Regions from separate parts of the Sinorhizobium sp. P24N7 genome, predicted to be linked through region 1. Evidence: riboswitches for the same ligand, from Rfam matches in the RefSeq annotation. Region 1 holds a riboswitch; the other holds the start of a gene.
What was found. A riboswitch is a leader RNA that binds a small molecule or an ion and turns the genes downstream of it on or off. The one in region 1 is predicted to bind thiamine pyrophosphate.
Positions count from the first base shown of each region.

Region 2: it holds a riboswitch for thiamine pyrophosphate, as region 1 does, so the genes downstream of both, thiB (thiamine ABC transporter substrate binding subunit) here and thiC (phosphomethylpyrimidine synthase ThiC) in region 1, are expected to answer to the same signal.

Region 1 covers NZ_JBHMIW010000001.1:7,104-10,307, forward strand. The annotation lists gene thiC (phosphomethylpyrimidine synthase ThiC) at 1-1,311, opposite strand, end outside; TPP riboswitch at 1,410-1,521, opposite strand; gene ACFHWW_RS00055 (hypothetical protein) at 1,682-3,204, shown strand, end outside.
Region 2 covers NZ_JBHMIW010000006.1:190,000-193,203, forward strand. The annotation lists gene thiP (thiamine/thiamine pyrophosphate ABC transporter permease ThiP) at 1-701, opposite strand, end outside; gene thiB (thiamine ABC transporter substrate binding subunit) at 709-1,737, opposite strand; TPP riboswitch at 1,786-1,900, opposite strand; gene ACFHWW_RS12295 (GNAT family N-acetyltransferase) at 2,034-2,519, shown strand; gene ACFHWW_RS12300 (thiamine diphosphokinase) at 2,597-3,204, shown strand, end outside.

The DNA of each region.
Region 1 (3,204 bases):
GAAGGGCGCTTCTCCGCAGACGGCGAGCTGCTTGTCCATGTTCTCCTTGATCTTGTGCATGGGCACATGGCCCGGCCCTTCGATCATCACCTGGCAATCCTTGGCCCAGGCGATCTTCGTCAGTTCGCCGAGCGTTTCGAGCTCCGCGAACTGGGCCCGGTCGTTTGCGTCGGCGATAGAGCCGGGACGCAGGCCGTCGCCGAGCGAGAAGGAAACGTCATAGGCGCGGCAGATGTCGCAGATCTCCTCGAAATGCTCGTAGAGGAAGCTCTCGCGGTGGTGATGCAGGCACCACTTCGCCATGATCGAGCCGCCGCGCGAAACGATGCCCGTGACGCGATCCACGGTGAGCGGGATATAATGAAGCCTGACCCCGGCATGGATGGTGAAATAGTCGACGCCCTGTTCCGCCTGCTCGATCAGCGTGTCGCGGAAGACCTCCCAGGAAAGATCCTCGGCGATGCCGTTTACCTTTTCCAGCGCCTGGTAGAGCGGCACGGTGCCGATCGGTACCGGCGAATTGCGGATGATCCATTCGCGGATGTTGTGAATGTTGCGGCCGGTGGAAAGGTCCATGACCGTGTCGGCGCCCCAGCGCGTCGCCCAGACCATCTTCTCGACCTCCTCGGCCATCGATGAGGTGACGGCGGAATTGCCGATATTCGCGTTGATCTTCACCAGGAAGTTGCGGCCGATGATCATCGGCTCGGCTTCCGGGTGGTTGATATTGGCCGGAATGATGGCGCGGCCGCTCGCCACTTCCTGGCGCACGAATTCCGGCGTTACGAAATCGGGGACAGAGGCACCGAAGCTTTCGCCGTCTCGGGCAAGCGCCTCCTTCGCGGCCTTCCGGCCGAGATTTTCGCGGATGGCGATGAACTCCATCTCCGGCGTGACGATGCCGGCGCGGGCATAGGCGAGCTGGGTTACCGCTTTTCCCGGCTTCGCCTTGAGCGGCTGGTGACGAATCGGGAATTCCGGCGTCAGCCTTTCGCCGGTGGCAAAGCCGTTGTCTTCGGCCTTCACCGCACGGCCGTCGTAGCTTTCGACATCGCCGCGCTTGAGAACCCAGTCGCTGCGAAGGCGCGGCAGGCCCGCGTCGATGCGGATATCGGCGTTTTCGACCGTGTAGGGGCCGGAGGAATCGTAAACAGTCACCGGCGGCTCGCCGGAGGTCGGATGCAGCGCGATCTCGCGCATCGGCACGCGGATCTCCGGGTGGATCTCGCCCGGCTTGTAAACCTTGCGGGATGCCGGGAGCGGTCCTTGCGTGACCGAGGGCGCAGCGGCGAGAGGCTTGATTAGATTCATCTTGAGGCTCCAATGTTTTCGCGTTGGAGACCCAGTTCTGAAGCCGGAAGGATGAAAAGACGTATCACCGATGAATTGCCGATAAACGGAATCCTGGCTGCTGCACGTCTGCACCGTCCCTACGCCAGTATGAACTGGATCAGGTTCAACGGGTCACTGCGCGCGCTAGCAGTATCTCAGCCCCTTGCCGGGACCCCCCTGGTGAATGGCGCAATTAGGGACGGTTATCGCCGCGGCGTCAAGATGGTTTTTGCACCGGCTAAATCCCGTGCGCAGGGCTCGCGCCATGCTTGCAAATGCAAAGTTCTAAATCTACTTACCGTCCGAGTCTGAAGCGCCATGATGCGCATAGCGAAAAGGGGTGAAGGTCTTGGGGCAGGCGGAGACGGGGACCAGGAAAAGGGGACGCAAGGCGCTTTGGGCGGCCGTTGCGGTCATCGCAATCGCAGCCGCAGGCGCGACCGGTTACAAGATTGCTGTCGAAAAGAGCGTGAGCAGGCTGATCGCCGAACGGGGCGGCAGAGTGGGCACGGTCGAAGCGGACTTCTTCGGGCGCGTTCACCTGCGCGACCTGACGCTGCCGCTGAAGGAAGGATCCGAACTTCGCGTCGCCGCGATCGACGGGCGGCCCAGGATCCTATTTCTGGACGGCATGCTCGAGGTCAGCGGCGTGGACCTCGATATGCGCCCGGGCAAGATCGCCGTGCCGAAGGTGATCGTCGAGCAGGCGGAGTTCGGTCGCGACACGCTGGCGCAAATGTTCGGCGCGGGAAGCAACCTTTCGCTGCCGAAACAGTTGGCGCTTTTTACGGCAAAGAGCGTCACCGCCCCTGAGGTGATCATCACGCAGACGGTTGCCGGTAGCGAGCAGAAGCTGGTCTACAAGAACGTGGTCTCGGAAGGTATCGTCGATGGCCGCATTGCGCGCTATTCGGCGAGTGGTGCGAGCTTCGAAGCCGCCATAGGCGCCTCCGATGGAGAGGGCGGCGAGAGGAAGCGGCTGACGGGCTCCCTTGGAGCCATGACGGGGCAGGACGTCGATGCCGCCTATCTGGCCCGCATCTATACTGAAAAGGCCGGGCCGGGCGACGGGCAGGCAAGGCCTGTCTATGGGCCATTCTCGATCAAGGATATAGCCTTCTCGGATGGCGAGGCGAGCTTCGGCTATGACGAGGTTCGCAGCAGCGGCGTAAGCATGCGGATGCTGGACGAGCCACTTCGCGAAACTCTGGAGAAGCTCAACTCGGTCTCGTCGCCCGAGGATCTGCCCGTGGCGGAGCGTCAAGACTATTTCGCCCGGATTCTGTCGGTCGCCGATTTGACGAGGAAGGCCGACATGGAAATGCTGGGTCTGAAGATCGACGCGCCGGACAAGGATGGTGAAGAGGGCGAGAGGATCAAGCTGGCGATGGATCGCCTCGCGCTCCGGCTCGATGGCCGGAAGCTCGACGCGTCGGTGAATGGCTTCTCGTTGGCGGAGGGCGCGGACTACGTCAAAGTCTCCGAAGCAAGCATTTCGGGCTTTTCCTGGGATCCCAGCGTGGAAGCGCTGAAGAAGTTCGTCGCTCTGCAGGATGGGCAGCATGAGAACTTCCCTTTCACGACGCTGCTGCCGGAGTTCGGAACGTTCCGCGTGGCGGGAATCGATGGCGATCTGCCTGACTCGAGCACCGGCGTGGAAGACTGGGACGAATACAACGACACTCCGGATGCTGGAGAGGGCGATCGGCCGCAACGCATCCGCTTCACGATGAAGGGATACGAGCTGGCGCTCGCGAAACCGCGAAACGGCATTCCGACTGACGTCCGCGCCGGATACCAGGATTTCGCCCTTCAAATCCCGGAGCATACGCAGGACGAGACTCTCGCCAAGCTTCGCAAGCTGGGCTTCAA
Region 2 (3,204 bases), on a different contig from region 1:
CGCAGCGCCTGGTAGATCGCCACTTCGAGCGTGCTCGCGGCCGGCCCCCCGCCAAGCGTCAGCACGAGCGTGAAGCTGGTGGCGCAGAGCATGAAGATGAGCCCGGCGATGCCGGGAAGCAATCCACGGATCACCGGCCACTCGATGAAGCGAAAGGTGGCGAAGGAACCCATGCCGAGATTGGCGCAGCTGCGCCAGTATTCGGCCGGAATGCGCTCGATGCCGGCAAGCATCAAGCGTGCGGCGAGCGGCATGTTGAAGAAGACATGGGCAATGAGAATGCCGGAGAGGCCATAGATGCTGACCGGCTGCTCCAACCCGCCTGCCGAAAGCACCCTGTTCAAGAGCCCCTGCCGGCCCCAGATTTCGATCAGCCCGAGTGCGGCGACGATCGCCGGCAGGCCGAGTGGCAGCGCCAGAAGCCGCAGCACCCAGATGCGGCCGGGGAACGAAGCCTGGCGGGCAAGTGCCCGGGCCACGGGTATGGCGAAAAGGATGGCAAGAAGCGTCGAGAGGCTGGCCTGCAGCAGCGTGAAGCGTGTGATGCGCCAGATATAGGCATCGAAAAGCGGACCGGCGCCGGCGCTGCCGGCCGACTGGGCAAGCAGTGCCGCGCCGGCGAGGCCGACGAAAAGCAGGATGCCGCCGAAGGCGAAGGCCCCGGCGGCGATTGTCATCTTGCTTTCCTTCGTGCCGGACAATCCGGCCTCAGTTCCGGCTCATGGCGGCCAGCCATTCGTCGACCCAGGCCTTGCGGTTGGCGGCGACCTCCTCGGAGGGAATGAGGAGCGTCTTTTGCGGGTCGACGAGCTTGCTGAAGGCTTCCGGCAGTGGCTCCTTGGTTGCGGTCACCGGCATCATCCAGTTGGTCGTCGGGATGATCGACTGGAATTCCGGACCGATCATGAAGGTCAGGAAGTTTCGGGCGAGTTCCGGGTCCTTCGCGTTCTTCGTCAATGCGGCGACTTCGATCTGGATATAGTGGCCTTCGGCGAAGGGGGCCGCCTGGTAGCGCTCGGTGTTTTCCGCGACCATGTGATAGGCGGGCGAGGTGGTGTAGGAGAGAACCATCGGGGCCTCGCCCTTCGTGAAGAGGCCATAGGCTTCCGACCAGCCCGGCGTGACCGTCAGCACGCGGTCCTTGAGCTTCGCCCAGGCCTGGCCGGCCTGGTCGCCATAGACCGACTTCACCCACAGCAGGAGGCCGAGGCCGGGGGTTGAGGTCCGCGGGTCCTCGATGACGATCTTCTGCGACGGATCGCCCTCGACCAGGTCCTTGAGGCTCTTCGGTGGACCCTTCAGCGTCTCGGTGTCGTAGACAACGGCGAAATGGCCGTAGTCATACGGTATGAAGGTGTCGTCGGAGAAGCCGCCCGGGACCTTGACGGAAGCGGTATCGGCGCCGTGCGGCGCGAAGAAGCCGGTCGCCTTCGCCTCCGCCACCAGATTGGTGTCGAGACCGAGTACGATGTCGGCCTTGGATCCCTGACCTTCGAGCTTCAGCCGCGTCAGGAGTTCGACCCCGTCGGCAACCCCTACATAATCGACCTTGCAGTCGCAGGTCTTCTCGAACGCTTCCGCCACCTTGGCGCCCGGCCCCCATTCGGTGATGAAGCTCTCATAGGTATAGACCGTCAGGGTTTTTTCCGCGGCCGCCGCGCTCACGGAAAATACCGCGATCGAAGCTGCGGCGATCGCAAGCCGGCCAAGGATTTTTCGATGGAGTGAACTGGACATTCTGGCACCTCTCCCTTTGTTGTTGCTGCAATGGGAAAAGCGCGTATCGGTCCGATCGCTTCTAATCCCTCCGCCGGTATGAGCCGGATCAGGTTCCGCGGGTTGGCTCGAAGCCTCTCAGCCACGGTCGCAAAAGCCGACCAGGGCACCCCGTTAGAGCAGCAAGAGATTTAGCTTCCGGCGACGGCTTAGGCAAGCTGAGTTTCAGCAGGGGCGTTTGCCGTCCGCGTCAGCCGCGCTATTAAAAGTCAAACAATTGCCGGCGTCGTTTGTTCGCCGAAAGCGGAGACAATTTCATGCCAGACATGCTCGTCCGCCTCTATGCCTTGCCCGAGGGCCGCCCATCGCGTCTCGACCCCGACATCCGCATCCGCCGGGCGCTTGCGGCCGAGCGGCGGGCCGTCATTCCCTGGATCGAGGAGCGCTTCGGGGCCGGGTGGGCCGGCGAGGCCGAAACCGCCTTCTCCTCGACGCCGACGCGCATCCATATCGCTCACCATCGGGACCGGATCGTGGGCTTTGCCTGCCATGACGTAACCGCGCTCGGCTTCTTCGGTCCGACCGGAGTCGACGCGACCATGCGCGGCAAGGGCATCGGCGAGGCCCTGCTTGTCGAAAGCCTGCTGTCCATGCGCGCCGCCGGCTATGCCTATGCGATCATCGGCGGCGTCGGCCCTGCCGAATTCTATGCCCGTGCGGTGGGTGCGGTGGAGATCGCCGGGTCGACGCCCGGTATCTACGACGGCATGCTTTTTCCCGGGGATCCGGCGTCCGGAACCTGATCCGCGCAGCATGCGTTCGCAAAACAGCAGCCGGAGCCCTTTTCCTTCGCCGCTGCTTTGCGCTATGGGCTTCTGCCATGACCCGATCACCCTTCACCATCCTGCTCGGCGGCGCGCTGACGCCGACAGACCGGCTCGCTCGACAGCTCGAAGGCAGTCGCTTCGTCGCCGCCGACGGCGGCATGCGTCATGCAAGGACGCTGGGGATCGTTCCCGATCTCTGGGTCGGCGATTTCGATTCCACGGATGAGGCGCTTCTGGCGGAGTTTGCCGGCGTCCCGCGTGAACGCCATCCAGCTGCCAAGAACGCGACCGACGGGGAGATCGCCGTCGAGGCAGCCCTCGAGCGTGGCGCGACCTCGCTCGTCTTCGCGGGCGGACTCGGCGGCGCGCGCAGCGATCATGCTTTCCTGCATCTCCTCGGTACCGTCGCGCTTGCCCAGAGCGGCGTTGCGGTGATGATGACCTCCGGCGAGGAGGAGGCCTATCCGCTGCTGCCCGGCTCGCAGGAGATCGAGCTGCCGAAAGGCAGCCTCTTCTCGATCCTCGGCTTTGCGGACCTTGACGGTCTTTCGATCGAGAACGTGCGCTATCCGCTGAAGGATTTTCATTTGCCCTTCGGCTCGTCGCGCACCATTTCGAACATCGCGGATGGCACGATCCGCTTGACCCTGAAATCCGGCCG